4 regions of the Xanthobacter sp. genome follow, and region 4 is predicted to be linked to each of the others. Evidence: predicted binding sites of a transcription regulator. Region 4 holds the regulator's gene; each other region holds the start of a gene.
What was found. The regulator PhoB, encoded in region 4, activates phosphate uptake and scavenging genes when phosphate is short. The targets are predictions, from matches to a motif close to TGTCATNNANCTGTCAT.

Region 1 (7,569 bases), on a different contig from region 4:
GCAGGGGAGCGTGAAGATCCCGGCGTGACGACCTCCCGCCATCCGGCGGCCGCGCCCTTTTCCCGATCCTCGTTGGTGGTATCATGAGGGGTAATCAGCAAGCTTAGACTTGTCATTCCGCACCGCCGGAGCCCCGCGTGGCTGACCATAGGCGATTTCGATCTTTCCCTTTAAGGTGATTGCGCGGAGGAAAAGATTCGCGTCGAAGCTCAGGGGCGGCTCGATCCGCCATGAGCTCCAGCGGAGTGTTGCGGTGACCGGCCGGCATTATGATTTCTTCGCCGACCTGCTCGAAGGCATGGACATGGGGCTGTGCCTCTTCGATGCGGACGACCGCTGCCTGTTGTGGAACAACACATTTCTGAAGTTCTTTCCGGAGCACGACGGCCACGTCCATGTGGGCGAGCCCTACGAGGAGAATCTCCGGCGCTTCTACGCCGCCCGGCTCGACGCTTCCGAGCAGGCCAACATCGAGCGCTACATCCGCGACGGGGTCCTGCGGCATCGGACGCAATCGCGCCCCTTCGTCTTCGACCATCGCGGCCGGCGCCTGCGTGTGAATGCCTTGACGGACTCCGATGGCAACCGCGTCCGCATCTGGCAGGCGCTCGTGCAGGAGCCGGCAGAGTCCGAACGGAGCGACGCGCAGCGCGGCTTCTCCATCGACCTGCTCGACCATATTCCCGACGGGGCCATGGTGCTCGACCAGAACGACCTCATCATCGCCGCGAACGACGAATTCCGCCGGCTCTATGGCGTGCGCCCGAGCGAGACGGTCGTCGGCCAGCCGTTCGCCGCCGTGGTCCGCCGGGCCTGGGCGGCGGCCGGCCGGCCCGACGAGCAGCTGGAGCCCGGACTTCTCGACAACATGCGCTTCGCCGGATCGCCGTTCGAGATCGAGCTGCCGCGCGATCAATGGCGCCGTGTCATCGCCCGTCGCACCAGCGACGGCATCGGATATTTCACCCATTCGGACATCTCCCTCCTCAAGCGCCAGCAGGCGGACCTGCTGGTGGCGGAACGCCGGGCGTGGGAGGGGGAGCGGCGCTATCGCCTGCTGGCGGAGAACTCGACCGACGTGATCGCCGCGATCTCCGGCGACCGGACGATCCGCTTCATGTCGCCGGCCTGCAGCCGCATTCTCGGCTGGGGGCCTTCTGAGATGCTCGATCGCGACGTGATCGATTTTCTCCATCCCGATGAGCAGCCCATGTTCCTGGCGGCGCTCTGCGCCGGCGAGGGAAGCGGTCTTGGCCGCAGCGCCGCTTTCGTGTGCCGGGTCCGTGCCCGCCATGACGACTGGGTGTGGATGGAAGCCTCCATCGGAGCGGTTCAGGAGACAACGCTCGACGGAGCCGATATCGCCTTCATCTGCTCGCTGCGCGATGCCCGCGAGCGGGTGCTCGCGGAGCGGGCGCTCAAGCGGGCGCACGAGGAGCTGGCGCTCATCGCCGGCAGTGATCCGTTGACCGGCCTTGCGAACCGGCGCCGCTTCGAGGCCATCTTCGATGAGGAATGGCACCGGGCGGGACGCGAGCGGCTGGGGCTGTGCCTGGCGATGGTGGATATCGATCGCTTCAAGGCGGTCAACGACACCTTCGGGCATCTCGCCGGGGACGAATGTCTCAAGCGGGTGGCGATGGTCATCAAGGCCAATCTCCCGCCCGGAGCCGGGCTGGCGGCCCGCTATGGCGGGGAAGAGTTCGTGCTTCTGCTTCCCAATGCCTCCGCAGCGCAGGGGCAGGCGCTTTGCGAGCGCATCCACAACGATCTCAAGCGGGAGCCGTGGTCGGCGGTGGCGCCGGGCCTCGACGCGGTGACCGTCAGCATCGGCCTGTGCATCGCGCGGGCCCCGCAGGGGGCCAGCATGGCCGGGCTGATCCGCATCGCCGACGAGGCGCTCTACAGGGCCAAAAGCTCGGGGCGGAACTGCACGGAGGTACAGCATGCCGTCTGAGGATGGCTGCTTCGCCGGAAAGTCACGCGGGCGTCATCCCCCCTTGGCAAGGTCGCGCGCCTTTCTCCACAATTGAACCGCGCCGCGCTAGCGCCCGTCCGCGTCCAGGAGGTGTCGATGAATCGCCGCGAACTGCTCGCCGGAACCGCCGCTTCTGCCGGCCTCGCGCTGGTGCCGGGCCTCGCCCTTGCGCAAGGCGCACCCGTGCAGATCACCTTCTGGCACGCCATGGCCGGCCCCCTCGGCGAGGAACTGAAGCGGCTTTGCGACGCCTTCAACGCCGCCCAGAAGGCGGTGGTGGTGGAACCGGTGTTCAAGGGCACCTATCCCGAGACCATGACCGCCGCCATCGCCGCCTTTCGTGCCGGCAAGGCGCCGCATCTGGTGCAGATGTACGAGGTCGGCACCGGCTCCATGCTGGCCGCCGGCGCGGCCGTGAAGCAGGTCTGGCAGCTCGTCGACGAGACCGGCGTCCGGCTCGATCCGGCCATCTACATGCCGGCCGTGCGCAGCTACTACAGCCTGCCGGATGGCCGCATGGCCTCCATGCCGTTCAATTCGTCGACCCCCATCATGTGGTGCAACAAGGACCTGTTCGAGCGCGCGGGCCTTGATCCCGAGCGGCCGCCGGAGACCTGGGAGCAGGTGGTGACGGCCGCCGAGGCGCTGCGGTCCAAGGGCGGCGCCAAGGTGGGCATGACCACAGCGTGGCCGACCTGGGTGCATCTGGAATGCTTCGGCGCCATCCATGATGTACCCTTCGCCACAAAGGCCAACGGCTTCGAGGGGCTCGACGCCGAGCTGGTGTTCAATTCCCCGCCCATGCGCAGCCACATCACCCGCCTTCTCGAAATGGCGAAGGCGGGCACCTTCACCTATGCCGGCCGTGGCGCCGCCGGCGACAGCCTTTTCCCGGCCGGCGACACCGGCATCTCCTTCAACTCGTCCGGGCTGCGCGCCGCCGTGGTGCGCGACGCCCGCTTCCGTTTCGCTGCGGCGCAACTGCCCTATGACCCGGCGGTGCGGGCCACACCGAACAATTCGATCATCGGCGGCGCGAGCCTGTGGACCATGACGGCGCCCGACCGGTCGGCGGCGGAATACAAGGCCGTCGCCAGCTTCCTCGCCTTTCTCGCCCGGGCCGACACCGATGCGTCCTGGCACCAGCGCACGGGTTATGTCCCGGTCACGCTGGGCGGCGCGGGCCTTTCGCTCGCCCAGGGCTACTATGCCCGCAATCCGGGCGCGGACATTCCCATCCGCCAGCTCAACCGCGGCGAGGTCACGGTCAATTCCAAGGGGTTGCGCCTCGGGCGGCTGACCGAGATCCGGGCCATCGTCGAGGAAGAGTTCGAGACCGCCCTGCAGGGCAAGCAGGACGCGGGGGCCGCCCTCGACACGGCCGTGGCACGCGGCAACAAGGTGTTGCGCGAGTTCGAGAAGTCCGTATCCAGATAGGTCCTGCGGAGCACGGCCCGGACATGGAGCGGCGAACGATCTTTCCGGGCTGGGCGACGCCCGCGCTGCTGCTGGTGCCGCAGATGGCGCTGACCGTGCTGCTGTTCCTGTGGCCCACGGCGGTGGCGGTGCGCGCGAGCGTCATGCGCGCCGATCCGTTCGGCCTCAGCGAGACCTTCGCGGGCCTCGACAATTTCACCGCGCTCTTCACCGACCCGCTCTATCTCGCCGCCATCGGGCGCACATTGGTGTTCTGTGGGGCGGTGACAGGGCTGGCGCTCGGCCTCGCGGTCCTGCTGGCGGTGTTCGCCGACGCGGACATCCGCGGGCGGGGCGCCTACCGGGCGGCGCTGGTCTGGCCCTATGCGGTCGCCCCGGCGGCCGCGGGCGTGATCTGGGCGCTGCTGCTCCATCCGCAGATCGGCGGCGTCGCCGGCCTCCTGAAGCATCTCGGCATCGCCTGGAACTACAAGCTGAACGACACGCAGGCCATGATCGCCGTGGTCGGCGCCTCCGCGTGGCGGCAGGTGAGCTACAATTTCATCTTCGTCCTCGCGGGCCTCCAATCCATCCCGCGCACCATCATCGATGCCGCGCGGATGGACGGCGCGCGCGGCTGGCGGCGGTTCCGCACCATCCTCCTGCCCATGCTCGCGCCGACGCTCGCATTCCTGGTGGTGGTGAACCTCGTCTATTCCGCCTTCGAGACCTTCGGCACCATCGAGGCCCTGACGCAGGGCGGACCGGGCCGGGCGACGCAGACCCTGATGGTGAAGGTCTATCGCGACGGTGTGGTCAATCTGGACCTCGGGGCCTCCGCCGCCCAGTCGGTGGTGCTGATGGCCCTCGTCATGGGGCTGACGGCGCTGCAGTTCCACTTCCTCCGGCGGCGGGGCGGGCGATGACGGGGGCATCGGATCTGCGCGCCCGGCTGCGGGGAAATCTGCTGGCCGGGAATCTGGTCGCCCACGCGGTGCTGCTCATGGGCACGGCCCTGTTCCTGTTGCCCATCTGGCTGGTGTTCGTGGGGTCGACGCTGGACAGCGGCGCCATCAACCGGGGCGATATCGGCCTCCTGCCGCGCCTCGAAGGCCTCGCGATCTACCCGCGCCTGCTTTCGCCCGCGCCCGGCGGGGTGCCCGTGTGGCGCATGCTGGCCCTTTCCTTCGCCATGGCGCTCGCCATCGCCGCCGGCAAGATCGCGGTGTCGCTGCTCTCGGCCTATGCGGTGGCCTTCTTCCGCTTTCCCGGCCGCATGCTGTGCTTCTGGCTGCTGTTCATCACCCTCATGCTGCCGGTGGAGGTGCGCATCATCCCCACCTTCGCGGTGGTGGCGGATTTCGGCATGGTGAACACCTTCGCCGGCCTGGTCCTGCCGCTCACCGCATCGGCGACGGCGACCCTGCTGTTCCGGCAGGCTTTCGTGCTGGTGCCGGACGAGTTGGTGGAGGCCGCCCGCATGGACGGGGCCGGTCCCTGGCGGTTTCTCCGGGACGTGCTGATCCCGCTGTCGCGCACCAACATGGCGGCGCTGTTCGTCATCCTGTTCGTCTACGGCTGGAACCAGTATCTGTGGCCGCTGGTGGTGGCCACCGACCCGCGGCTCGACACCATCACGGTGGGGATCGTGCGCATGATCGGCCCGGAATCCCGCACCGCCTGGAACGAGGTGATGGCGACCGCCATCCTCGCCATGCTGCCGCCCACGCTGGTGGTTCTGGCCATGCTCCGGTGGTTCGTGAAGGGCCTTACGGAGAGCGAACGCTGATGGCCGGGCTGGTCCTCGATCAGGTGCGCAAGAGCTTCGGCCGCACCGAGGTGCTGCGGGGCATCGACCTCGATGTGGCGCCGGGCGAAATGGTGGTGGTCGTCGGGGCGTCGGGCTGCGGCAAGTCCACGCTTCTGCGGCTCGTCGCCGGTCTGGAGCAGCCGAGTTCCGGCCGGATCATGCTGGATGGCGAGGACATCACCGCGCGCGATCCCGCCGCGCGGGACATCGCCATGGTGTTCCAGCACTATGCGCTCTATCCGCACATGAGCGTGTTCGACAACATGGCCTATGGGCTGAAGGTGCGCCGCCTGCCGCGCGCCGAGATCGCCGCGCGCGTGGAGGAGGCCGCCCAGATGCTGCACATTTCGCCGCTGCTGGGCCGCAAGCCGCGCGAGCTGTCCGGTGGCCAGCGCCAGCGCGTGGCCATCGGCCGGGCGGTGGTGCGCAAGCCGCGCCTGTTCCTGTTCGACGAGCCCCTGTCCAGCCTCGACGCGCGGCTGCGCACCTCCATGCGTGCCGAGATCAAGCGCCTGCAACGCCGCCTTGGCGTCACCAGCCTCTATGTGACCCACGACCAGCATGAGGCGATGAGCCTCGGCGATCGCATTCTGGTGCTGAACGAGGGCCGTCCGGCCCAGCTCGGACCGCCCATGGAGATCTACGCCCGCCCGGCCGACACCGCTGTCGCGGAGCTGATCGGCGATCCGCCCATGAACCTGCTTCCCGGATGGCTCGATGCCGATGGCCGGGTGCAACTGGAGAAGGACGGCCCGGGGAACGGACGGCCGGTGCTCGTGGGCATCCGTCCCGAGGATGTGGCGGGCGGGCGCCCCGACGGCGACGGGCTGGCCCTGGGCTTCACCCCGGACACGGTGGAGCCCATGGGCGCCGAGGTGCTTCTGGTGGGGCGCCTCGACACCGGCGCCGCATTCTCGGTGCGCACGTTGCCGGCCAGCTTCGCGCTGGGGTCCCCCCTCGATTTCCATTGCCCGGCGCAGCGGCTGCACCTGTTCGATCCGGGTTCGGGGCAACGCATCGGGCCGGCCGGTCCGGCGGCCCGATGATGCGCCGCCCCCCGGCTCACCCGGTGTGCGCGCCGGTCGCGTCGGGGCCTTGCGGGCCATCCCCGGGCTTCGGTGCGGGGATGCGGAACCAGGCCACATAGAGCGCCGGCAGGAACAGGAGCGTCAGCACCGTTCCCACAATGATGCCGCCCATCATGGCGTAGGCCATGGGTCCCCAGAACACCTCGCGGGCGATGGGAATGAGGCCGAGGCTTGCCGCCGCCGCCGTGAGCATGATGGGCCGCATGCGATGCTCCGTCGCCTCCCGCACCGCCTCCCACGGCGGGTGGCCCTCGGCCCGCAGATGCTCGATCTGGACGATCAGGATCACCGAGTTGCGGATGAGGATGCCGATGAGCGCCAGCACGCCGAGGATGGCGACGAAGCCCAGCGGCGCGCCGCTCGGCACCAGCGCGGCGACCACGCCGATGAGCGCCAGCGGGGCGACGGCGAACACCAACACCAGCCGCTGGAAGCTCTGGAGCTGGATCATCAGGATGGTGGCCATGATGAACAGCATCAGCGGCATCACCGCGAGGATGGGGGCCTGGCTCTTCTGGCTCTCCTCCACCGCGCCGCCGATGACGACACTATAGCCGGGCGGCAGCTTCGCGTTGAAGGCCGCGACGGCGGGCGTCAGCTGCTCCACCACCGTGTTCGGCTGGACCGCATCGATGATGCCGGCCTTCGCCGTGATGGTCGGCAGCCGCGAGCGCCGCCAGATGGTGGGCTGCTCGATCTCGTAGCGCAGGGTCGCCACCGCCGCGAGCGGCACGGAGCGCCCGCCGGAGCCGGGCAGCTGAAGGTCGCGCAGGGTCTCGATGGACTGGCGTTCCTGCGCATTGGCGCGGCCCAGCACGGTCACGAGATAGATGTCGTCCCGCACCTGGGTGATGGCCGTGCCGTCCAACACGCCGTTGAGCGCGCCGGCGATGTCCTCGGAGGTCACGCCCAGCTGGCGCGCCTTGTCCTGGAGCACGTCCACCTTGATGACGCGGGCGGGCTCCATCCAGTCGAACACCACGTTGCCGAGGTGCGGATTGCCGCGCATGACGCTGGCGAAGTCGAGGGCGATGGTGCGCACCTTCTGGATGTCCGGCCCGCTCACCCGATACTGCACCGGTCGGCCGACCGGCGGACCGATGTCGAGGAAGTGCACGAAGGCGTCGGTGCCGGGCATGGTCTTGTCGAGATAGGCCTGGAACTGCCCCCTCAGCCGGTCGCGCTCCTCCAGCCCCTTGGTGACGATGATGGTCTGGCCGAACGCCACGTCCGCCGGCTGCACGTCCACCGGCAGCACGAAGCGCGGGGCGCCGGTG
Region 2 (7,569 bases), on a different contig from region 4:
CGCGGCTTCGAGAAACTGGAAGAGAAGCTGTCGCGCTGCGGCGCGGAAATCGAGCGCATCAGCGGCTGAGGGCGGCGCGGAGCACTGCGCCCCCTCTCATTCGACCGGCCTTTCAACGCTATCAGGGTGGCGGAAGAGCCTTGAGCATCCCCAACATCATCACCTTGCTGCGCATCTTCCTGGTGCCGGCCGTGGTGTGGGCCATCGCCTCCGGCGAGCCGCTCCTTGCCTTCTGGCTGTTCCTCGCCGCCGGAATCTCGGATGCGCTCGACGGCTTCATCGCCAAGCGCTTCCAGATGCAGACGGAGCTCGGCTCCTATCTGGACCCGGTGGCGGACAAGGCGCTGCTCATCTCCATCTACGTGACGCTGGCGGTGGTTGGCCTCATCCCCCGCTGGGTCGCCATCGCCGTGGTGTCGCGGGATGTCATGATCATCGGCGCGGTGGTGCTGTCGCTGGTGATGGCCAAGCCGGTGACGATCAGCCCGCTTCTCATTTCCAAGGTGAACACGGCGGCGCAGATCAGCTTCGCCGCCCTTGTGCTGGCGAGCGCCGGCTTCGGGGTGACGGTGCCCGGCCTGTACGATCTGGGGCTCGTGCTTGTCGGCCTCTTGACGGGCCTTTCCGCCGCTGCCTATCTCGCCGCATGGACGCGCCATATGGCAAGCTGAGGGGCAACGGTTCAGGATCGGCGCCTCTACGGGCGGCCGGTTGAAAGGCGCAAGGTGATGGACGGCGACCGCACCCGCATGCCGGAACTCCGCAGCGACCCCACGTCGCCGGCGCGTCGCGGTGCCGCGTTTGCCCGGCTTCCGCGCATGCCAGTGCCGATCCATTCCGGGATGGAGGGGACCTCCGTGCGCATCCAGGCCCGCTTCTGGGTGGGCGCACTGCTGCTCACCGCATTCGTCCTGTGGCTGCTTTCCGGCATCCTCCTACCGTTCGTGGCGGGCATCGTGCTCGCCTACTTCCTCAATCCGGTGGTCGCGCGCCTTGAGCGCATCGGCGTCGCCCGCACCCTCTCCGCCCTCGTGGTGGTGGGGATCATGCTGCTGCTGGTGATGCTGTTCTTCCTGCTGGCGCTGCCCATCCTGTCGTCCCAGCTGTTCGAATTCATCCAGCGCCTGCCGTCCTACGTGACGCGCCTGCAGGGCCTCCTGACCGAAGAGAACCGGGAATGGCTGAGCGGCATCGTCGGCGACCGGCTGCCGGATATGCAGCGCTCCATCTCCGACCTGATGACCCAGGGGGTCAGCCATGTGCTGAGCCTGCTCTCGTCGGTCTGGTCCGGCGGGCAGGCGCTGATCTCGCTGTTCGCGCTGCTGGTGGTGACGCCGGTGGTTGTGTTCTACATCCTGTGCGACTGGAACGAGATGGTCGGGCTGGTGGACCGGCTGGTGCCCGTGCCGCACCGCCCGGTGGTGCGGAGCCTCGCCCTCGCCATGGACAGCGCGGTGGCCGGCTTCGTCCGCGGCCAGGCCATGGTCTGCCTGCTGCTCGGCGGATTCTATGCCGTCTCCCTCTCCATGGTGGGGCTGAACTTCGGCCTGCTGATCGGCATCGTGTCCGGGGTCATCACCTTCATCCCCTATGTGGGCTCGCTGACCGGCTTCGTGCTGGCCATGGGCGTCGCCATCGTCCAGTTCTTCCCGGACTGGAGCATGATCGGCACCGTGCTCGCCATCTTCGTCGCCGGCCAGACCATCGAGGGGTATGTGCTCTCGCCGAAACTGGTGGGCGACAGCATCGGCGTGCATCCGGTGTGGCTGATGTTTGCCCTGTTCGCCTTCGGCTACCTGTTCGGCTTCGTCGGCCTGCTGCTGGCTGTGCCGCTGACGGCGGTGGCCGGCGTTCTGGTGCACTTCGCCATCGCCCGCTACATGCAATCCTCGCTCTATCAGGGCGCGGCGGACGATGATCCTCCGGCAGAGACCCGCTGACCCGATGCCCCGCCCCCCGGCAGAACCGCCGCGCCAGCTTGCCCTCGACCTGCCGAACCAGCCGGCGCTGCGCCGCGACGACTTTCTCGCCGCGCCCGGCAACGCGGCGGCGCTCGCCTTGATCGACGCCTTTCCCGACTGGCCGTCGCGTGTCGCCTGCCTCGTCGGCCCGGAAGGCGCGGGCAAGAGCCACCTCGCCGCCATCTTCGCCGAGCGGTCGGGCGCCCTGACGCTGGCCGCCCGCGACTTGGTGCGCGAGGCGGTGCCGGCGGCCCTCGCCTGCGACGCGCTGGTGCTGGAGGACCTCGACCCGGCGACCTTCAGCGAGCCGGCCTTGTTCCACCTGCTCAATCTCGCCCGTGAGCAGCAGGCCTACCTGCTGATGACGGCGCGTACGCCGCCCTCTGGCTTCCCCCTCGCCACAGCCGACCTCGCCTCCCGGCTGCGCGCCATCCCGGTGTTCGAGATCGCCCCGGCGGACGATTCCCTGCTGGCGGCCGTGCTGGTGAAGCTGTTCACCGACCGCCAGCTCGCGGTGGACGAGGCGACCGTGCAATATCTGTTGCTGCGCATCCCGCGCTCGGTGGCGGGGGCCCAACGCATCGTCGAGGCGCTCGACCAGGCCGCGCTGGCCGCCCGGCGGCCGGTGACCCGCGCGCTGGCAGCCCAGGTGCTGGCGGCCGGCGATCTGGCGGACGAGGCCTCCGCCGGGACCGATCCGGACGCGGACGATTGAGGAACGCGCAAGGCCGGCGCAATGTCATAGAGTGGTCATGCAAGCCGGCCATGGTCCGGCCGGTTTCCGCCAATGAGGCATGAGGGAGCGACGGGAGCGAATGGGCATGAACGAGGCTGTGGCTCTCTCCGACACCGAAATCGTCTCCGAAGTGGAAAGCCCGCTCGCGCAGTCGCCGCAGCGGTTCATCAATCGCGAGATTTCCTGGCTCGGCTTCAACCGCCGCGTGCTGGAGGAAGCGGAGAACCGCAATCATCCCCTGCTGGAGCAGTTGCGCTTCCTCTCCATCTCCGCCAACAACCTCGATGAATTCTTCATGGTCCGCGTCGCCGGCCTGAAGGAGCAGGTGCGCGAGGGCGTGCAGACCCAGAGCCCGGATGGCCTCACCCCTTCCGAGCAGCTCACCACCATCCTCGCCGCCGCCGCGCAGCTGATCTCCGACCAGCAGGCGCGCTGGCGCGAACTGAGGCGCGACCTTGCCGCCGCCGGCATCGTGCTGGTGGATGGCGGGGACGGGACGCCCGAGGACATGGAGGTGCTGGAGCGGCACTTCCTCAACCACGTCTTCCCGGTCCTGACCCCGCTCGCCATCGATCCGGCCCACCCTTTCCCGTTCATTCCCAACCTGGGCTTCTCGCTGGCCCTCCAGCTGGTGCGTCAGTCGGACGGGCGGGGCATGAACGCGCTCATCCGCATCCCGGCCAAGGTCGACCGCTTCATCCGCCTGCCGGACCAGGGCACCGGCACGCTGCGTTTCATGACGCTCGAGCAGATGATCGGCCTGTTCATCGCGCGCCTCTTCCCCGGCTATGCGGTAAAGGGACAGGGCGTGTTCCGCGTGATCCGCGACAGCGACCTCGAAATCGAGGAAGAGGCCGAAGACCTCGTCCGCCTGTTCGAAACCGCCCTCAAGCAGCGCCGCTACGGCGAGGTGATCCGCATGGAGGCCGACGCCGCCATGCCGGAGGAGCTGCGCAATTTCGTCGCCCGCGAACTCGGCGTGAACGACGACGAGATCTTCGTGGTGGACGGCGTGCAGGCGCTGAACGAGTTCTCACAGCTCGTCTCGGTGGACCGGCCGGACCTGAAATTCCAGGCCTACAACGCCCGATTTCCCGAGCGCATCCGCGACCACGGCGGAGACTGCTTTCTCGCTATTCGCGAGAAGGACATTCTGGTTCACCACCCTTATGAATCCTTTGACGTGGTGGTTCAGTTTCTGCGTCAGGCCGCCCGCGACCCCAACGTCGTCGCCATCAAGCAGACCCTCTACCGCACCTCCTCCGACAGCCCCATTGTGAAGGCACTGGCCGAGGCGGCCGAGGCCGGCAAGTCGGTGACCGCGCTGGTGGAGCTGAAGGCGCGCTTCGACGAGGAAGCCAACATCCGCTGGGCGCGCGACCTGGAGCGCGCCGGCGTGCAGGTGGTGTTCGGCTTCATCGAGCTGAAGACCCACGGCAAGCTCTCCATGGCGGTGCGCCGGGAAGGCTCCCAGCTCGCCACCTACGTCCATGTGGGCACCGGCAACTACCATCCCATTACCGCGCGCATCTACACCGACCTCTCCTTCTTCACCGCCGATCCGGTGATCGCCCAGGACGTGGCGCGCATCTTCAACTTCATCACCGGCTATGCGACGCCGGGTGAACTCGACGCCATGGCCGTGTCGCCCTCCTTCCTCAAGCCGCGGCTGATGAAGCACATCGCGGACGAGATCGAGTTTGCCCGGGCGGGCCGTCCGGCGGCCATCTGGCTGAAGTGCAATTCGCTGGTGGATCCCGAGATCATCGACGCGCTCTATGCCGCCAGCGCCGCCGGCGTTCAGGTGGATTGCGTCATCCGCGGCATCTGCTGCCTCCGGCCCGGTATTCCCGGGCTTTCCGAGAACATCCGGGTGAAGTCCATCGTCGGGCGCTTCCTGGAGCACTCGCGCATCTACTGCTTCGGCGGCGGCCACGGCCTGCCGAGCCCCAACGCCATCGTCTACATCTCCTCGGCCGACCTGATGCCGCGCAACCTCGACCGCCGCGTCGAGACCCTGTGCCCCATCACCAACCCGACCGTGCACGAGCAGGTGCTCGACCAGATCATGGTTGCGAACCTTATCGACAACCAGCAGAGCTGGCGCGTCTTGCCGGATGGCTCGTCGGAACGCATAGTCCCGGCGCCGGGCGAGGAGCCGTTCAACGCCCATCAGTATTTCATGACAAATCCGAGCTTGTCCGGACGTGGAAAGTCTCTCAAGGATTCTTCGCCGCGCAGCCTCTTCGTCCGCCGCGGAGGCGGGCGCTGAGTTGACGCATGCCCCCGGCCGGCTGTCCCAGGGGGCGCCGGTTGCCGTCATCGACATCGGCTCCAACTCGGTGCGCCTCGTGGTGTACGAGGGGCTCAACCGTGCCCTGACGCCGGTCTTCAACGAGAAGGCCCTGTGCGGGCTCGGCCGGGAGGTGCTCTCCACCGGCCGGCTCCCGCAGGATGCGGTCGATCGCGCCTTCGCCGCGCTGAAGCGGTTTCGTGCGCTCTGCGACGCGATGCAGGTGGGCGAGGTCCATGCCCTCGCCACCGCCGCCGCGCGCGACGCGCAGAACGGCCCCGCCTTCATCGCCGAGTGCGAGGCCATCTGCAGCACCCGCATCGAGCTGCTCACCGGCAAGCGCGAGGCGGAACTTGCGGCCTATGGCATCGTCGCCGGCGTCCATGCGCCGGACGGCATCGTCGGCGACCTGGGCGGCGGCTCGCTGGAGCTGGTTGACGTGAAGGCCGGCAGCGTCGGCACGGGCGTGACCCTGCCTCTGGGCGGCCTCGCCTTGCAGGATCGCTCCTCCCGTTCGACGCGCAAGGCGGAGAAGATCGTCCGCGACACCATCCCGGAGGCGCAGGTTCTGGAAGGCCTCGCCGGCCGTACCTTCTATGCGGTGGGCGGCACCTGGCGGGCGCTGGCGCGCCTGCACATGTTCACCAAGGGCTATCCGCTGCATGTGATGCACGGCTACGTGATACCAGCCCGCGAGGCGCTGGATTTCACCCGCATCGTCCATCGCGCCGATACCGAGGCGCTGGCCCATATCGACGTGATCTCCGACGCGCGCCGCCCGCTTTTGGCCTATGGCGCGCTGGTGCTGGAGAACATCGTGCGGCAGGGCCGTCCGTCCGAGGTGGTCATCTCGGCGCTCGGCGTGCGCGAGGGCCTGCTCTATTCGCTGCTGCCGGAAGCCGAGCGCGCCGGCGACCCGCTGCTCATCGCCGCCGCGGAGATGAACGTCCTGCGCTCCCGCTCGCCGCTGCACGGCGAGGAGCTGGTGGCTTGGACCGACGGCTTCTTCGCTTCGGCGCCTGTGCTGGAAGAAGCGGAGGAGGAGCGCCGCCTGCGCCGCGCCGCCTGCCTGCTGGCGGATGTGGGCTGGCGCGCCCATCCCGACTATCGCGGCGAGCAGAGCCTCAACATGATCGCCCATGCCGCCTTCGCCGGCATCGATCATCCCGGCCGGGCCTATGTGGCGCTGTCGGTCTATTTCCGCCACGTGGGCCTCGGGGCTGACGAGAGCGACACCCGCATCCTGGAGCTTGTCACCACCGGAATGCTGGACCGCGCCCGCATCCTCGGCGCGGCCATGCGGGTGGCCTATGTGCTGTCGGCCGCCATGCCCGGCATCCTGCCCCGCATGCCGCTGAAGGTGCGCGGCGACCAGCTCGCGCTGAGCGTGCCGAAGCAGCTGGTGCCGCTCATCAACGAGCGAGTGCAGAACCGGCTGCGCCAGCTCGCCCGCCTCATCGGCCGCGAGCCGGCGCTGGAGCAGTATGAGGAGGGCGCGGCGGACTGATCCGCCGTCCCCACCCGGCCCCCTGCCCGGTCACGAAAAGGTTGCCCGTGTCCCCGCGTCGCCGCACGGATTTCTGCCTGAATTGGCCGGCAGTCTTTCAGTCATGAAACAGCTCGTGAACATCTTCGGCGGCATCGCCGGCCTTGTGGTGGCGGGTCTCGTCGGACTCGCCCTCTTCACGCTCGTGGGCGGCCTCATCCTGGTGGCGGGCATCGTCATCACCGCCCTGGTCATTGGTGGCGGCGTCTATGCCCTCGTCACTGGGCGCGCGCCGGGCATGAAGCGCGACGGCGGCTTCTCCTTCCGGGTCATCGACCTGCGCGAGACGCGCACCTACGGGACGCCGGACGAGAGCGGCATGATCGACGTGACCCCGCCCAAGGACCCTCGCCGCAACGTCTGATCACCCGCCATTGCGGGGGAGTTCAGCCGACTGACTGGTGATATGGTCTGCTCCCTTTGAAGCGGGAGCGGGCTTGGGACATGCACGGGGCGATCGGTTCGGGCGCGGTTCTGGCGGTGGTCGCGACCTGCGTCGTGCTGGCAATGCTGACGGTCGTCACCCATGCGATCGCGCTGACGGTCATCCGTCGGCGCCTCACGCACCGCATCAGAGGGAAGGTCTACGTCGACCACGTCTTCGTCGAGGCCGCCATCATCAGCGCGACGGTGCTCAGCCTCAGCCTCGTGCATCTCGCCGAAGTCTGCATCTGGGCCGCCGCCTATGTGCTGCTCGACGCAATCGGCGACCCGCGGGACGCCATCTATTATTCCCTGTCCACCTACACCACGCTCGGCCCTGACGGCGTGACCATCGCCAAGGCGTTCAGGGCAGTGGCCGGCTTCGAATCGCTCATCGGACCGATGATGGTGGCGTGGTCCACGGCCTTCCTGGTGGAATTCGTGGTCCGCATGCGCGGGGGCAACACCGGCACGGGTTGAGCCGCGCCGGTGCGAGTCCCAGGCCGCTTCAGACGCTGGTCGGGTAGTTCGGGCTCTCGCGGGTGATCGTCACGTCATGGACGTGGCTCTCGCGCAGGCCGGCCGAGGAGATGCGCACGAAGCGGGCGCG
Region 3 (7,569 bases), on a different contig from region 4:
GATCAGACCTGCGTGGTCATGGTCGGCCGCCGCAACCCGGGAGCGCGCCTCGCATGATGTATTTCGAGGAGGTCGAGGCGGGCGCCACCGCCGCGCTGGGCAACCACACCTTCACCGAGCCGGAAATGCTGGCCTTCGCCCGGCTCTATGATCCCCAGCCGTTCCATGTGGACCCGGAGGCGGCGCGGCGCAGTCCGTTCGGCGCGCTGGTCGCGTCCGGCTGGCACACGGCCGCCATGTGGATGAAGTGCTTCGTCGCCTCCAACATGGCGCTGCCCAAGGAAGCCTCGAAGCCCGGCGAGGAAGGCGTGCCGGGCGGCGGCTCCTTCGGCCCAGCCTCCGGCTTCACCAAGCTGCGCTGGCTGAAGCCGGTCTATGCGGGAGATACCATCTCGTTCGCCACCGAGGTGCGGGACAAGATCAACATCAAGTCCCGGCCCCAATGGGGCTTCCTGCGCACCTACAATACAGGAACGAACCAGCACGGGGATCTGGTCATCGATTTCGAGAGCACCGTGCTGATGCGGCGCCGCCCCTGAGCCGGCCTACCCTTCGAGTTCCTCTTTCAGGATTTCGAGGCGCAGCCATTCCTCTTCCGCTGCATCGAGGGCCGCCTGCGTCTCCGCCAGCGCCGCCGAGGCCTTGTCGAAGCGCGCCGGGTCGCGGGCATAGAGCGCAGGGTCGGCGATTTCGGCGGCGAGCTTCTCCAGCTTGGCGCGCAGGTCGTCCATGGTCTTGGGCAGCGTCTTCAGCGCGTGCTGCTCATGGAAGGAGAGCCGTCGCTTCGCCCCGGCGGCAGTTGCCCCCTTGCCGGCCTCGGGCTTCGGCTCGCCCGCCTTGGCCTTCGACGCGGGCGCGCCCTTGTCCCGTGCCTCCACGCCCCTGCCGCGCTGGGACAGCATGTCCGAATAGCCGCCGGCATATTCGCGGAACATCCCGTCCCCCTCCGCCATGATGACGCTGGAGACGGTACGGTCCAGGAAGTCACGATCGTGGCTGACGAGGATGACGGTGCCGGGATAGTCGGCCACCATCTCCTGCAGAAGGTCGAGGGTTTCGAGGTCGAGGTCGTTTGTCGGCTCGTCCAGCACCAGCACGTTGGAGGGCAGCGCCAGCGCGCGCGCCAGCATCAGCCGGCCGCGCTCGCCGCCGGAGAGCACCGAGAGCGGCGCGTTGGCCTGCTCGGGGGTGAAGAGGAAGTCCTTCAGATAGCCCATCACGTGCTTGGGCACGCCGCCCACCTGCACCTGGTCCGAGCCGCCGCCGGTCAACGCATCGCGCAGGGTGGTGCCGGGATCGAGCGCCGCGCGCTTCTGGTCGAGGCTGGCGACTTCCAGATTGGTGCCGAGCTTTACCGTGCCCGAATCGGGGGCAAGCTCGCCGGTGAGCAGCTTGATGAGGGTAGTCTTGCCGGCGCCGTTGGGGCCGATGATGCCGATGCGGTCGCCGCGCAGGATGCGGGTGGAGAAATCCTTCACCACCTCCCGCGCGCCGAAGGCCTTGGCGATGTGCTTCGCTTCGATGACGAGCTTGCCGGACGCCTCCGCCTCGCTCACCGCCAGCTTGACGTTGCCGACCGCGCGGCGCTCATCGCGGCGATCCTTGCGCATGGAATGCAGCAGGCCCAGCCGGCGCACATTGCGCTTGCGCCGGGCGGTGACGCCGTAGCGCAACCAGTCCAGCTCCGCGACGATCTTGCGGTCGAGCTTGTGGCGCTCGGTCTCTTCCTGTTCCAGCACCTCGTCGCGCCAGGCTTCGAACGCGCCGAAGCCCTGCTCCAGCCGCCGGGTCTGGCCGCGGTCGAGCCAGACGGTGGCGCGCGAGAGGGTTTCGAGGAAGCGCCGGTCATGGCTGATGAGCACCATGGCCGACTTCAGCCCCTTCAGCTCGCTTTCCAGCCATTCGATGGCCGGCAGATCGAGATGGTTGGTCGGCTCGTCCAGCATCAGCACATCCGGCTCCGGCGCGATCACGCGCGCCAGAGCGGCCCGGCGGGCCTCGCCGCCGGAGAGGTGAGCGGGGTCTTCCTGTCCTGTCAGGCCCAGCTCGGTGAGGAGATATTGGGCGCGATAGGCATCGTCGCCCGGTCCGAGACCGGCTTCCACATAGGCGAGCGTCGTCGCATAGCCGGAAAAGTCCGGCTCCTGCGGCAGGTAGCGCACGGTGGTTCCGGGCTGGAAGAAGCGCGTGCCGGAGTCCGGCTCGATGAGCCCCGCCGCCACCTTCAGCAGCGTGGACTTGCCCGAGCCGTTGCGACCGACAAGGCACACCCGCTCGCCCGCCGACACGGAAAGCTCCGCGCCGTCGAGCAGAGGGGTGGCGCCGAAGCGCAGATGGATGTCCTGGAGGAGAACGAGCGGAGGAGCCATGGGGCCGGATTAAAGCCCTTGGGTCCGGAACGCAAAGGCCGTTCGCGCGGAACGCCGCTTTGCGCCGCCCGTCTCACAGGACAAAGAGATGTGCGCGGCGCCACACCTCACGCGGGCGACGCACACATCTCGCAAGCCATCAATGTACGGTGGAAGTCGGATTCAGCTTCGACATCTGGTCCTTGAGAACCAGCTTCTTGCGCTTCAGCTCTGCGACACGAAGAGGATCCGATGCGGGGCTGTTCATTTCGCGGTTGAGCTCCTGCTCGATGGCCGCGTGACGCCGCTTCAGTTCCTGAAGGTGCGACTGGATGGACATTCTTAGCCACTCCCTGTCTGCAACACGACATCAGTCTGTCACGGAGCCGGCGAAGAGTCGACCGCCTTTCCGCCACCTCCGGCGACCTCCCATCTTGCGGCGCGGCATACCCGTGCCATAGTCATTCCAAATGGGGCGAGCGGGCGGCGGACCTGCGCGCCGGTGACAGGACCGGGCATGACGAGCGACGAGGAACGGGATCTCAAGGTCCACCTGGAACGCCTGAAGCAGGAGCATCGGGATCTCGATGCGGCGATCGAGGCGCTGACCAGCGTGTCGGGATCGGACATCCTGCAGATCCAGCGGCTCAAGAAGCGCAAGCTGCAGCTGAAGGACCGCATCGGCCAGATCGAGGACGAATTGTTCCCCGACATCATCGCCTGAGAGCGCGCGCGAAAACCGCGCGAGGCCGGCCCTCCTGAGGAGGGTCCGGGGCGCGGAGGCCGGGCGTGCCCGGCATCCGTCAGTCGGTAAGAAGGATCAGAGCTGGGCGAGCAGCGCGGTGGCGCCGGAGGCGTCGGCCTTGGAGGGCACGTCCTCCACGTTGAGCGTCTTCACCACGCCGTCCTCGACCACCATCGAATAGCGCTTGGAGCGCACGCCGAGGCCGGCGGCCGAGCCGTCGAAGGTGAGGTCGAGCGCGGCCGCGAAGGACGCGTCAGGGTCCGCCAGGAACACGATCTTGCCGTCGGAACCGGAGGCCTTTTCCCAGGCGCCCATGACGAAGGGATCGTTCACCGACACCACGGCGATGGCATCCACGCCCTTCGCCTTGATGGCGTCGGCCTCGTGCACATAGCCCGGCAGGTGGTTCTTGTGGCAGGTGGGGGTGAAGGCACCGGGCACCGCGAACAGCACCACCTTCTTGCCCTTGAAGATTTCGTCGGTGGTCTTCGGCACGGGGCCGTCCTCGGTGGGAACACGGAAGGTGGCGTTGGGCAGTTTGTCGCCGACCGAAATGGGCATCGTCTTCTCCACAGTCTTGGGCGTTTGCGCCCGCGCCGACAATACGGGCTTTTGACGGGGAGAAAAGCGCTGGCTGCGGGCCGGAGCGGCCCAGCTCAGCGTGGCGGCAGCTTCGGAACAGGCACCGTTGTCACGATCGCCTTCGGGCCGTCCACGAGGGTCAGCGTGAGCGGCGTGCCGGACGGATCGGTGCCGGCGGGAATGCCGTCGAGGGGCAGATCGAACCGTGCGGCGCCGTCCGGCAGCATGGTCTTCTGCGGCAGCGGCAGGGCCCAGCGGTCCGGCCCCTCGGCGAACAGATCCGCCTTGGGATTCTGGGCCCTGACCTCGATCACGAGACGCGGCGGTTCGGCGCTCGCATCCAGTTCGACCTTCTGCACCGATGTCGGCTCGGCAACGCCCAGCGGACGCTCCACCGGCAGGGCCGCGCGGGCAGCCAAGATACGGGACGCCTCGGCGCCGGCGTCGCCACCCAGCGCGATGGCGAGGTCGGCGCGGGCGGGCATGCACAGGGCCTCGCACACCGCGAAATCGAACGCGAGGGCGAGCCGCGCCGGCTTGTCCTTGTCCTTCAGCTCCACCTTCAGGGGGAACAGGACCGCCCCCTTGTAGCCGATGGAAAAGCCCCCGCCCCCGTCGGCGAAGCGCTTGGGCGCGGGCCATTCCATCTCCACCCGGGCGATGTTCTCCGAACCGCTCCAGTCCAGCGTCGGCGGCACGCCGCTGTCGCCGGGATAGCGCCAGTAGGTCTTCCAGCCGGGGGCGAGCTTCAGCTCGATGCCCGCATCCGCCGTCGTGCCGGAGACGGCGCCCGCCATCAGGACCACATCCGCGCCCGGCACCTTCACCGGAGGCGCGCTCGCAGCCCACGAGGCCGGCGAGAGAGCAGCAAGCATGGCGCCGGCGAGAAGTGCGCGGGCGAACACGCCACGAGACGACAATGGGAAGGCGGGCCGGACCGCCGGCCAAGCGCCCAGGGCGCGCTGAGGGGTCGATGTCATGGGCCTAGCGGGTACCCGCTCGCGGCTGCGCCGCAAAGCCCTTCCGCTCACCAATCGCGTGCACAAGCGTGTGACCCGTCGCGGAACTCGCAGCCTTGCGATGAGGCTTCGCGGCGACCTGCGATGCAATCCGCATTTCCAAGACGCCCGAACGGCGGTACCCTTTCTCCATGACTGCGAGCCAGAACCATACGATCGAAGGCGGAGGGTCGGGTTTCCTCGATGGGCAGATGCTCATCGCCATGCCGACCATGCGCGACGAGCAGTTCGCCCGCACCCTCGTCTACATGTGCGCCCACTCTCCGGAAGGAGCCATGGGCATCGTGGTGAACCAGCCGGCGAGCCATATCGACTTCACCGACCTCCTCGTGCAGCTGGATGTGGTTCCTGCCGCCGAGCGCATCCTGCTGCCGAAAAGCGCCGGCACCGTCAAAGTGCTGCGCGGCGGGCCGGTGGAGACGGGACGCGGTTTCGTGCTGCATTCGGCGGATTATTTCGTCGAGAATTCCACGCTGACCATCGATGACGGCATCTGCCTCACCGCGACGCTGGATATCCTGAAGGCCATCGCCGGCGGGCGCGGACCGCGCAGCGCGGTGCTGGCACTCGGCTATGCCGGCTGGGCGCCGGGCCAGCTCGAGACCGAGATCCAGGCCAACGGCTGGCTGAACTGCCCGGCCGACCCGGACCTCATCTTCGGCGCAGGGGTGGAGACGAAATACGATAGTGCCCTGCGCAAGCTCGGCATCGTGCCCGGCATGCTCTCCAGCGACGCTGGCCACGCCTAAGCGTCGCTTCTCTCAGGCGCCGCGCGGGCTTGGGATGTTGCGTCGCTCAGGCGCCGTAGGGCGTCGAAAGACTCAGTAACTGTCGCCCCAGCGACGCGGGCGGTAGAAGGTGTGCACGCCGATCTTGTCCAGCTTGCGCATCTCCCGCACCCAGCTCGGATGCACCCAGTAGGCGTGATAGTGCGTGGCGCGGCCGATGGAGGCGAGCCACAGCTTTCCGTCCAGCATCTCGGCGGCGATTTCCTTAGCCTGCACCCACATGTCCGGCTCGCGCACCACGTCCGGCACATCGTCGCAGGCGAAGGTGAACTGGCAGGCAAGGTGCTTGTGGGCGTTCTGGTAGACCGCGCCGCACACATCCGCCGGGTAGTAGCCGGAGAACACGCGGTTCACGATGACCTGCGCCACCGCGATCTGGCCGCGCTTGGGCTCGCCGCGGCTTTCGAAATAAATGGCTTCCGCCAGGCACTTCTGGGCCCGCGCCAGCTTCTCGCCGCCGAGCTCCAGCCGCTGCGCGGGCGAGGGCCAGATGCCGTCGCTGGGCGGCGTCTCCAGCTCCACGGTGCTGTCCGGTGAGACCAGGGTCGCCTCGCCCTCGGCGTGCGGCGCCGGATGGGGCACATAGCCGTGCTCAGCGAGCGCGGCATACTGGAAGGCAAGGGCCGGAAACAGCACCGGATCGCGGCTGAACACCGCCACCGGATCCTGATGCGGCACCGGGCCCACGAGCGTGCTGCCGCCACCGAACTCCCCGAGGGCCTCCTCCGGCGCGTCCTCGCGCGCCAGCGTCTCGGCCGCACGGCGGGCCTGCTCCAGATCCGCGGGAACGTCCTCCGCTGCGGCAACGCGGGCGGCGTCCTGGATCAGCGGCAGTTCCAGAAGGATGTCGAGGGCCAATTCCAGATAGGCGCCCGACAGGTCGAGGTGGCGCGGAGGCTCGACCGTCTCGCGATCCGAGAGCACCAGCGGCGGGGGAAAGGCGAAGGCGTCGTCATCGGCCGAATCGGAGGAAGACTGGGTGGAAGACGCAAGGGCGGGCGAGACGAGGTCCGACGGCTCCGGCCCGGTGCCGATCTCGTCCCGCGTCCCATTCAGCACCGGCTGGCCCGCGATTGCGGCAACCGCGGCAGCGCGCGCACTGTCTTCAGAGACCGGCGCGAGGGAGGCGGTGACGATGGTGCCGGGTGCGACAACACGGCGCGCCGGCTTCGCAGCCTCGGCCATCGCCTCCTTCGGAACCTCCGGCAGGCCGGTACCGACCGGCTGCGGCAGATCGAGCGTGGCGAGCTTCAGCGCCCGCGCGGAGCCCGGCCAGAGGCCGAGACCTGAACCCGATGCCACGCCTTTCGGCGCCCGGCCCGAGACGTCGTCAGCCCCCGCCCCGCAAGGCGTTGCGACGATGAAGGCGGTGGCGACGAGAAGCGGCGACAAAGCCCGACCGGCTCTCGGCCATCGATCCCGACAAATTCCCATACGCCAGCCCTTGCCGAGACTTCATGTCCCCAATAGGGCGCCGGACCGTTGCCGGCCGGCGACACGCAAGAGCATTGTCCGATCAGTCTTGCCTGGAGGTTAATTTCAGCGCCAGCTCCGCTTCGCGGGCGAACGGGCCCTGCCCCCGCAGCTGGAATTTGCGCGCCCGCGCAAGGCCATGGGTGCCGAAGCGGACGCGCACCGCCTCCTCCACCCACTTGTCTTCCTGCGTCGCGCGCTGGGCTGCGCGCCGGTCTCCCGCGTCGAGAAAGGCGCCGTGCGCCGCGACCGCCGCCTCGAAGGCGTCGAGCCCCTCCCCGGTCGCCGCCGACAGGCGGATCACAGGAACCGTCCACCCGGCGGAGGCGGAGCCCGCCAGCGACAAGGCCCCAGCCACCTCGGAGGCGGCGCGGCGGGCGACCTCGGTCATGTCGGCCTTGGTGACGACGATGATGTCGGGCAGTTCCATCACGCCCGCCTTCATGAACTGAAGGCTGTCGCCCGAGGCCGGCTGGATGCACAGCACCACCGTGTCGGCGACAAGGGAGATGTCGGCCTCCGACTGGCCGACGCCCACGGTCTCGACGATCACCAGATCATAGACCGCGCGCAGCAGCACCACGGCGGCGACCGAATCATCCGAAAGTCCGCCG
Region 4 (7,569 bases):
CACGGGACGGATCGCCGATCCGATCTTCGTCACCCTCCTGTGGGCGAGCGGCATCTTCGTCCTCATCCTTCTCGGCCTCATCATCGCCGAGCTGTTCAAGGGCGGCCTGCCGGCGCTCCAGCACTTCGGGCTCGACTTCATCTGGTCGTCCGCCTGGAACCCGGTCACCGAGAATTTCGGCGCCCTGGTGATGATCTACGGCACGCTGTTCTCCGCCATCATCGCGGTGATCGTGGCGCTGCCGCTCTCCTTCGGCATCGCCTTCTTCCTCACCGAGATCGCGCCCCAGCCGCTGAAGCGGCCCGTCGGCGTCGCGGTGCAGCTTCTGGCCGCAGTGCCCTCCATCATCTACGGCATGTGGGGCTTCTTCGTCGTCGTCCCGCTGATCGCCGCCTACGTGCAGCCCCCGCTGATCGACCTGTTCGGCGACCTTCCGGTCATCGGCGCCCTGTTCGCCGGCCCGCCGCTCGGCTCGGGCATGCTCACCGCCGGCCTCATCCTCGCGGTGATGATCCTGCCCTTCATCACCGCCATGTTCGTGGAGACGCTGGAAAGCGTGCCGCCCATGCTGAAGGAATCGGCCTACGGCATCGGCGCCACCACCTACGAGGTCTACAAGAACGTCTCGGTGCCCTACGGCAAGACCGCCATGGTGGGCGCCATCATGCTCGGCCTCGGCCGCGCGCTGGGCGAGACCATGGCCGTGACCTTCGTCATCGGCAACGCGACGCGCCTGTCCGCCTCCCTGTTCGCGCCGGGCGCGACCATCGCCTCCACCATCGCCAACGAATTCCCCGAGGCCCCGATCGGGTCGCTGAAGCTCACCTCGCTGCTGCAGCTCGGCTTCATCCTGTTCGTGATCTCCTTCATCGTCCTTGCACTGTCCCGGGCGCTCGTGCGCTCGCGGCTCGACTGACCGGGAGCTTCAGAACCATGGCTTCCCTCGCCGCGCGCCGCGCCACCGACCGGGCCGTCAAGGCCATCTCCACCGGCTTCGCCGTCTTCGCCCTGTTCCTTCTCGGCTGGATCCTCTGGACCCTGCTCTCCCGCGGCCTGCCCGCGCTGGGATTGAACGTCTTCACCCAGGTCACCAAGCCGCCGGGCCAGGGCGGCGGCCTGCTGAATGCCATCGTCGGCTCGCTGATCCAGATCGGCATCGCCATGGCCATCGGCGGCCCCATCGGCATCTTCTGCGGCACCTTCCTCGCCGAGAACGGCAAGGGCACCAAGGTCGGCGCCGCCGCCCGCTTCGTGAACGACATCCTGCTGTCGGCGCCGTCCATCCTGGTGGGCCTGTTCATCTACACCCTGCTGGTGGTGCCGCTCGGCGGCTTCTCCGGCTGGGCGGGCTCCATCGCCCTGGCGATCCTGGTGATCCCGGTCATCGTGCGCACCACCGAGGACATGCTGAACCTCGTGCCCGTCGGCCTGCGCGAAGCCGCCTTCGCGCTCGGCGCGCCGCAGTGGAAGGTGGTGATGTTCATCACCTGGCGCGCGGCCCGCGCCGGCATCGTCACCGGCGTGCTTCTGGCCATCGCCCGCGCCGCCGGCGAGACCGCGCCGCTGCTGTTCACCTCGCTCGGCAACAACGCCATGTCGACCGACCTGTCGAAGCCCATGGCGAGCCTGCCCATCGCCATCTACCAGTTCGCCGGCAGCCCGTTCGACGACTGGGTCTCGCTCGCCTGGGCCGGCGCACTGCTCATTACCGTGGGCGTGCTGGTGCTCAACGTGGCGTCCCGCCTCTTCCTGGCGCGGAGCCACTAGCTCCCGCCGCCGCCCTTTCCATTTCCTCCGAAGCAAGGCCAAGGCCCAAGCGAGGACAAAATGACTTCAGCCGTCGATCCCACCTTCAATCTCGCCTCCGCCGTGGGTGCCAAGCCGGACGCGCCGCCGGCCCCCGCCAAGATCAAGGTGGAGAACCTGCAGTTCTACTACGGCAGCAACCATGCGCTGCGGAACATCAACTTCGAGGTTCCCGAGAAGCGCGTGACCGCCATGATCGGCCCGTCGGGCTGCGGCAAGTCCACGCTGCTGCGCGTGTTCAACCGCATGTTCGACCTCTACCCCGGCCAGCGCGCCGAGGGCTCGGTGCTGTTCGACGGCGTGAACATCGTCGGCAAGGAGCTGGACCCCACCATCGTGCGCACCCGCATCGGCATGGTGTTCCAGAAGCCCACGCCGTTCCCCATGTCGATCTATGACAACATCGCGTTCGGCGTGAAGCTGCACGAGAAGCTCTCCAAGGCACAGATGGACGAGCGCGTGGAATGGTGCCTGCGCAAGGCCGCCATCTGGGACGAGACCAAGGACCGCCTGCATACCTCGGCGCTCGGCATGTCCGGCGGCCAGCAGCAGCGCCTGTGCATCGCCCGCACCATCGCGGTGAAGCCGGAAGTGATCCTGCTCGACGAGCCCACCTCGGCCCTCGACCCGATCTCCACCTCGAAGATCGAGGACCTGATCGACGAGCTGAAGCAGGAGTTCACCATCGTCATCGTCACCCACAACATGCAGCAGGCCGCGCGCTGCGCCGACATGACCGCCTTCTTCTATCTGGGCGAGCTGATCGAGATGGCGCCTTCCGACGTGATCTTCACCAATCCGAAGGAGATCAAGACGCGCGACTACATCACCGGCCGCTTCGGCTGACGGATTGAAGGATCACTGAGATGCCGGATCATATCGTCGCCTCCTTCGATCAGGAGTTGAAGGAAATCGGCCGCAAGGTCGTCGAGATGGGCGGACAGGCCGAGCGCCTGGTCGCCGACAGCGTCACCTCGCTCATCCGCCGCGACAGCGCCCTCGCCCAGAAGGTGGTGCTGCTCGACGCGACCGTGGATCAGGTGCAGCGCGAGATCGAGGACCGGGCCATCCTGGTCATCGCCAAGCGCCAGCCGGTGGCCATCGACCTCAGAGAGATCGTCGCGTCCATCCGCATCGCCAACGACCTCGAGCGCATCGGCGACCTCGCCAAGAACGTGGGCAAGCGCGTCATCGCCATCGAGGGCGAGTATCACCCGGCGAAGCTGGTGCGCGGGGTGGAGCACATCTCCGACCTCGTGCTCGAGCAGCTCAAGGAAGTGCTCGACGCCTACGCCGCCCGCAACGAGGCGAAGGCGCTGGAAGTGTGGGGTCGCGACGGCGCCATCGACACCATGTACACGTCCCTGTTCCGCGAACTCCTCACCTACATGATGGAAGACCCGCGCAACATCTCCGTGTGCACGCACCTGCTGTTCTGCGCCAAGAACATCGAGCGCATCGGCGACCATGCGACCAACATCGCGGAAATCGTCTACTACATGGTGACGGGCCAGAACCTGCCGGAGAGCCGCCCCAAGGCGGACGCCTCCAGCGACACTACCCTGCCCTTCCCGGGCCGCACCACCACCGTTCAGAGCTGATCCACCAGACCTGAAGACGGGGCGGAGAGCCCCGATAGTGACGGATAGACCAAAGTGCCGGCGCGTATTCTGATCGTCGAGGACGAAGAGCCGTTGACCCTCCTGCTCCGCTACAATCTGGAGTCGGAGGGTTACGGGGTCGAGAGCGTGGGACGCGGCGACGAGGCCGAGACCCGGCTGCGCGAGAGCGTGCCGGATCTCATCATCCTCGACTGGATGCTGCCCGGCCTCTCCGGCATCGAACTGTGCCGGCGCCTGCGCACCCGGCCGGAGACCGAGCGCCTGCCCGTCATCATGCTCACCGCCCGTGGCGAGGAGACCGAGCGGGTGCGCGGCCTCGCCACCGGCGCGGACGACTATGTGGTGAAGCCCTTCTCGGTGCCCGAGCTGCTCGCCCGCGTGCGCGCCCTGCTGCGCCGGGCCAAGCCCGAGCACGTCGCCACCCTGCTGCGGGCCGGCGACATCGAATTGGACCGCGAGACCCACCGGGTCCATCGCGCCGGCCGCGAGATCCACCTCGGCCCCACCGAGTTCCGCCTGCTGGAATTCCTGATGCAGAGCCCCGGCCGCGTCTTCTCCCGCGAGCAGCTGCTCGACGGCGTGTGGGGGCAGGACGTCTATATCGACGAGCGCACGGTGGACGTGCATGTGGGCCGCCTGCGCAAGGCCATCAACCGCGGCCGCCAGTCCGACCCCATCCGCACCGTGCGCGGCGCCGGCTATTCCTTCAACGAGATGTTCGCCCGGGCGCACTGAGCGTTGCTTCGCTGAGGCGCCACGCGGGCTGTCTTTACGTCGTCTTCGCTCAAACGCCGCGCGGGCTATTTTGGGGGAGGCGCAACCTCCCCCAAGCCATCATCCCCCGGCTCGTCCGGGGGGATCCACCCCGCCACGCGTCGGGCTGCCCGGAAGTATCAGCATCGCTCTGGCCGATGGGTGGATTGCCCGCACAAGGCGGGCAATGACGGCCGGATGTATGAAACGGGGCAGATCTCCGATGAGACGCAGCCCTCACCCCGTCCGGACCCCCAAAAGCCCCAGCGCCTGCTTGGCCGCGCGCTCGCCGGAGAGCCAGGCGCCGCCGACCGTGCCCCAGAGCGTCTCGTGGGTGTGCTCGCCGGCGAAGACCAGCCGGCCGCCCACCGTCTCGGTGAAGGCGCGGCGCATGTTGCCGAAGCCCGGCAGGGCACAGGAGAAGGCGCCCAGCGCCCACGGCTCCTTGCTCCAGCGGGTGGCGAACACCTTGCCGACGCGCGCGGCGGTATCGGCGCCGAACTCATGCGTCAGCGCCGCCTTGACGAAGGACGCCGCCGCCTCGGGCGGACTGTCCGCGAGGCCGGCGGCCACGTCGCCCCCCACTTCAAGGCTGTAGAGGTCTGTGCCGCCGATGCGGGCGCGCAGCGCATAGGCGCGCGGGCCGTCGGCGCGGAAATAGACCAGTTCGTCGGCACCGAGATTGCCGGGATTGCGCGGCAGGCGGAAGCCGATGTGGTCGAAGGCGCCCAGCGTGATCTTCTCCACCGCCGTGCGGTAGCGCTGCGGCAAGGACGGGCCGATGCGCAGCTTGCCCGCCGCAATCAGGCTCGGCGGCACGGCGACGATCACCGTGCGCCCGGTCACGCTGCCCTTGTTGGTCTGCACCGAGACGAGGCGCGGGCTGAGATCGATGGAGCGCGCCACCACCTCGAGCCGCACGGTCAGCGGACGGGCGAGCTGCGCCACCAGCGTGCCCACGCCCTGCCGGCAGATGTCCTCGCTCTCGCGCTCGTCGAAGCGCGAGACATCCACGGTGGAGACCTGATCCAGTTCCTTGGCGCAGTTGAACGGGCCGAGGACGAAGCGGGCGCTTGGCCCCCAGGGTCCGAGATCCGGCAAGGCGCGGGAGGCGGCCATGTCGCGGTTGGCATCGCCGGCGGCGACGATGGCCCTCTCGCCACGGCGGACCGTGGCGATGAAATCCTCATAGTCGGTATCACCCGCCTCGCGCCCGCCCACATAGAGCCGGCCGCCATCGGGCGCGCGATAGATGTCGAGACCTTCGGCCCGGCCGAAGGCGGCCATGGGGCGCGCCGCCGGCATGTTGAGCCGCGCCGCGCCGAGGTCGAACGGCACGCCAAACTGGGTGGTGTCCGTCACCGTGCGGCCGCCCACCTGCTTGCCGGCCTCCAGCAGCACATAGCTGCGCCCGGCCTCGGCGATGCGCCGCGCGGCGGCGATGCCGGCCGCGCCCGCACCGATGATGACGACGTCCGCGTCAGTCTGCTGGCCGAGCGCCCGCGAGGTGGCAAGGCTCATGCCCACGAGCGGCGTGGCCGCCAGGGCAACACCACGGGCGAGCAGCGCGCGGCGGGAAAGAGGGGGGCGATCGGGTTCGGTCACGGCCGGAACGCTACCATGGAGCGTGCAACGGAGCGAGAGGGCGGACCGCCCCGCAGGTAAATGCGCGACACCACGCACTTTCCCGCCGGATCGCTCCCAACCTTCGCAAAATTGTAAGCCGGCATGTGGATAAAGGGGCGCGTGGCCGGCGCGGCTTCGCTCGCGCTCGGGACATGTCGGGGGAGACCCATGAAGGATCCGGTTCAGAAGACCATCGGCTACAGGCTCACCCACACGGCGCGCCTGCAGAAGGCGCTGTCGGCCCGTCTCCTCGCCGGCCTCGGGCTCTTCCCGGGACAGGAATCCGTGCTGAAGCTTTTGTGCGAGGCGGACGGCCGCACCATGGGCGACCTTGCATCCGCGCTGCGGGTGCGCCCGCCCACCGCGTCCAAGACCATCGCCCGCCTCACCACCCAGGGGCTCGTCGAGCGCCGCGCCACCGATGGCGACGGCCGGCTCGTGCGGGTCTTCCTCACCGATGCGGGGCGTGAGCGCGGCGCCTCCATCGATCATGTGTGGGACCAGCTGGAGGCCGAGATGGTGGTCGGCCTCGACAGCAAGGAGAAGAAGCGGCTGCGCAAGCTCCTGCGCAAGGTGGAGAAGAACCTCGCCTTGCGCCTCGGTGCCGACGGCGGCCTCGACGACGAAGCCGAACCCGGCGACGAGGACGAGGACGCCTGAGAGCCGCAGACGCCCCCTCCATCACCGTCACCCAGGCCTGCTCTCGACTTTCCGCCTTGCATCCGGCGCATGGAGCGGTGCGGCACTATGCGCCGCGCCGGGCTTTTCTCCCGGCCGATCCCGCGCTATGCCTTGTCCGATCGATTTTCAATCGATTAAAAACACACCGGCACAGCCGCCGCGCCAACGGCAGAATCAGGATCGCCGGCCGGATCGGCGACGCACCGGGGGAAACATGTCCAACGCCATCGATCTCAACGACCGCTTCGCCATCGTCACCGGCGGTGCGCAGGGCATCGGCCGCGCCGTGGTCGAGCGCTTCATCGCCTCCGGCGCCCGCGTCGCCATCTTCGATCGCGACACCGACCTCGTGGTGAAGACCGCGGACGACCTGGGCCGCGCCCGCGTGATGCCCGTGACCGTGGACGTGAGCCGCCTTGCCGACGTGGAACGGGCCGTGGCCGAGGTGCATGCCGAATTCGGCCGCATCGACATCCTCGTGAACAATGCCGGTGTCGCGGGTGCGAACCACAAGACGTGGGACTACCCGGAAGAGGAATGGAAGAAGGTGATGGCCATCAATCTCGACGGCCCCTTCTTCTGCTGCCGGGCGGTGGCCCCGCACATGATCGCGCAGAAATACGGGCGCATCGTCAATGTGGCCTCCATTGCCGGCAAGGAGGGCAACCCCAACGCCTCCGCCTACTCGGCCTCGAAGGCGGGGGTGATCGCGCTCACCAAGTCGCTGGGCAAGGAACTGGCCGAGTACGACATCGCCGTGAACTGCGTGACGCCCGCCGCCGCGCGCACCGCCATCTTCGACCAGATGAGCCAGCAGCACATCGACTATATGCTCTCGAAGATTCCGCGCGGGCGATTCGTGCAGGTGGACGAGGTGGCGGCGACCATCGCCTTTGCGGCCTCGGCGGACTGCTCCTTCACCACGGGCGCGGTGTTCGATCTTTCCGGCGGCCGCGCCACCTACTGAGGACCGCCATGCGCGCGCCGGGAGACAGAGACGTCACGCCGGCCCCGGCGCCGCTGGTCGGCATCGCGCTCATGTGCCTCGCGGTGATGAGCTTCGCGCTGACCGACACCACGG

Region 1: ugpB (sn-glycerol-3-phosphate ABC transporter substrate-binding protein UgpB) is a predicted target of PhoB. The motif match lies at 1,978-1,994, and genes of this name have one in related genera.
Region 2: ACE3QW_RS15405 (RNA degradosome polyphosphate kinase) is a predicted target of PhoB. The motif match lies at 2,699-2,715, and genes of this name have one in related genera.
Region 3: ACE3QW_RS16365 (YdcH family protein) is a predicted target of PhoB. The motif match lies at 2,714-2,730, and genes of this name have one in related genera.

The regions. Positions count from the first base shown of each region.
Region 1 is NZ_JAYRPE010000003.1:33,020-40,588, reverse strand. It holds gene ACE3QW_RS00910 (diguanylate cyclase) at 254-1,957, shown strand; gene ugpB (sn-glycerol-3-phosphate ABC transporter substrate-binding protein UgpB) at 2,075-3,415, shown strand; gene ACE3QW_RS00900 (ABC transporter permease subunit) at 3,439-4,320, shown strand; gene ugpE (sn-glycerol-3-phosphate ABC transporter permease UgpE) at 4,317-5,183, shown strand; gene ACE3QW_RS00890 (ABC transporter ATP-binding protein) at 5,183-6,250, shown strand; gene ACE3QW_RS00885 (efflux RND transporter permease subunit) at 6,267-7,569, opposite strand, start outside.
Region 2 is NZ_JAYRPE010000053.1:79,092-86,660, forward strand. It holds gene murA (UDP-N-acetylglucosamine 1-carboxyvinyltransferase) at 1-69, shown strand, start outside; gene ACE3QW_RS15390 (CDP-alcohol phosphatidyltransferase family protein) at 141-671, shown strand; gene ACE3QW_RS15395 (AI-2E family transporter) at 858-1,940, shown strand; gene ACE3QW_RS15400 (chromosomal replication initiator DnaA) at 1,945-2,676, shown strand; gene ACE3QW_RS15405 (RNA degradosome polyphosphate kinase) at 2,783-4,969, shown strand; gene ppx (exopolyphosphatase) at 4,971-6,497, shown strand; gene ACE3QW_RS15415 (hypothetical protein) at 6,601-6,900, shown strand; gene ACE3QW_RS15420 (ion channel) at 6,981-7,439, shown strand; gene guaB (IMP dehydrogenase) at 7,468-7,569, opposite strand, start outside.
Region 3 is NZ_JAYRPE010000057.1:58,319-65,887, forward strand. It holds gene ACE3QW_RS16350 (MaoC family dehydratase) at 1-57, shown strand, start outside; gene ACE3QW_RS16355 (MaoC family dehydratase) at 54-539, shown strand; gene ACE3QW_RS16360 (ABC-F family ATP-binding cassette domain-containing protein) at 546-2,369, opposite strand; gene ACE3QW_RS16365 (YdcH family protein) at 2,509-2,688, opposite strand; gene ACE3QW_RS16370 (YdcH family protein) at 2,866-3,072, shown strand; gene ACE3QW_RS16375 (peroxiredoxin) at 3,169-3,654, opposite strand; gene ACE3QW_RS16380 (protein-disulfide reductase DsbD domain-containing protein) at 3,750-4,550, opposite strand; gene ACE3QW_RS16385 (YqgE/AlgH family protein) at 4,826-5,443, shown strand; gene ACE3QW_RS16390 (cell wall hydrolase) at 5,516-6,874, opposite strand; partial or broken gene ACE3QW_RS16395 (methylmalonyl Co-A mutase-associated GTPase MeaB) at 6,999-7,569, opposite strand, start outside.
Region 4 is NZ_JAYRPE010000018.1:2,446-10,014, forward strand. It holds gene pstC (phosphate ABC transporter permease subunit PstC) at 1-916, shown strand, start outside; gene pstA (phosphate ABC transporter permease PstA) at 934-1,767, shown strand; gene pstB (phosphate ABC transporter ATP-binding protein PstB) at 1,828-2,652, shown strand; gene phoU (phosphate signaling complex protein PhoU) at 2,673-3,407, shown strand; gene phoB (phosphate regulon transcriptional regulator PhoB) at 3,462-4,163, shown strand; gene ACE3QW_RS06840 (flavin monoamine oxidase family protein) at 4,419-5,786, opposite strand; gene ACE3QW_RS06845 (MarR family winged helix-turn-helix transcriptional regulator) at 5,976-6,467, shown strand; gene ACE3QW_RS06850 (SDR family NAD(P)-dependent oxidoreductase) at 6,703-7,455, shown strand; gene ACE3QW_RS06855 (DMT family transporter) at 7,464-7,569, shown strand, end outside.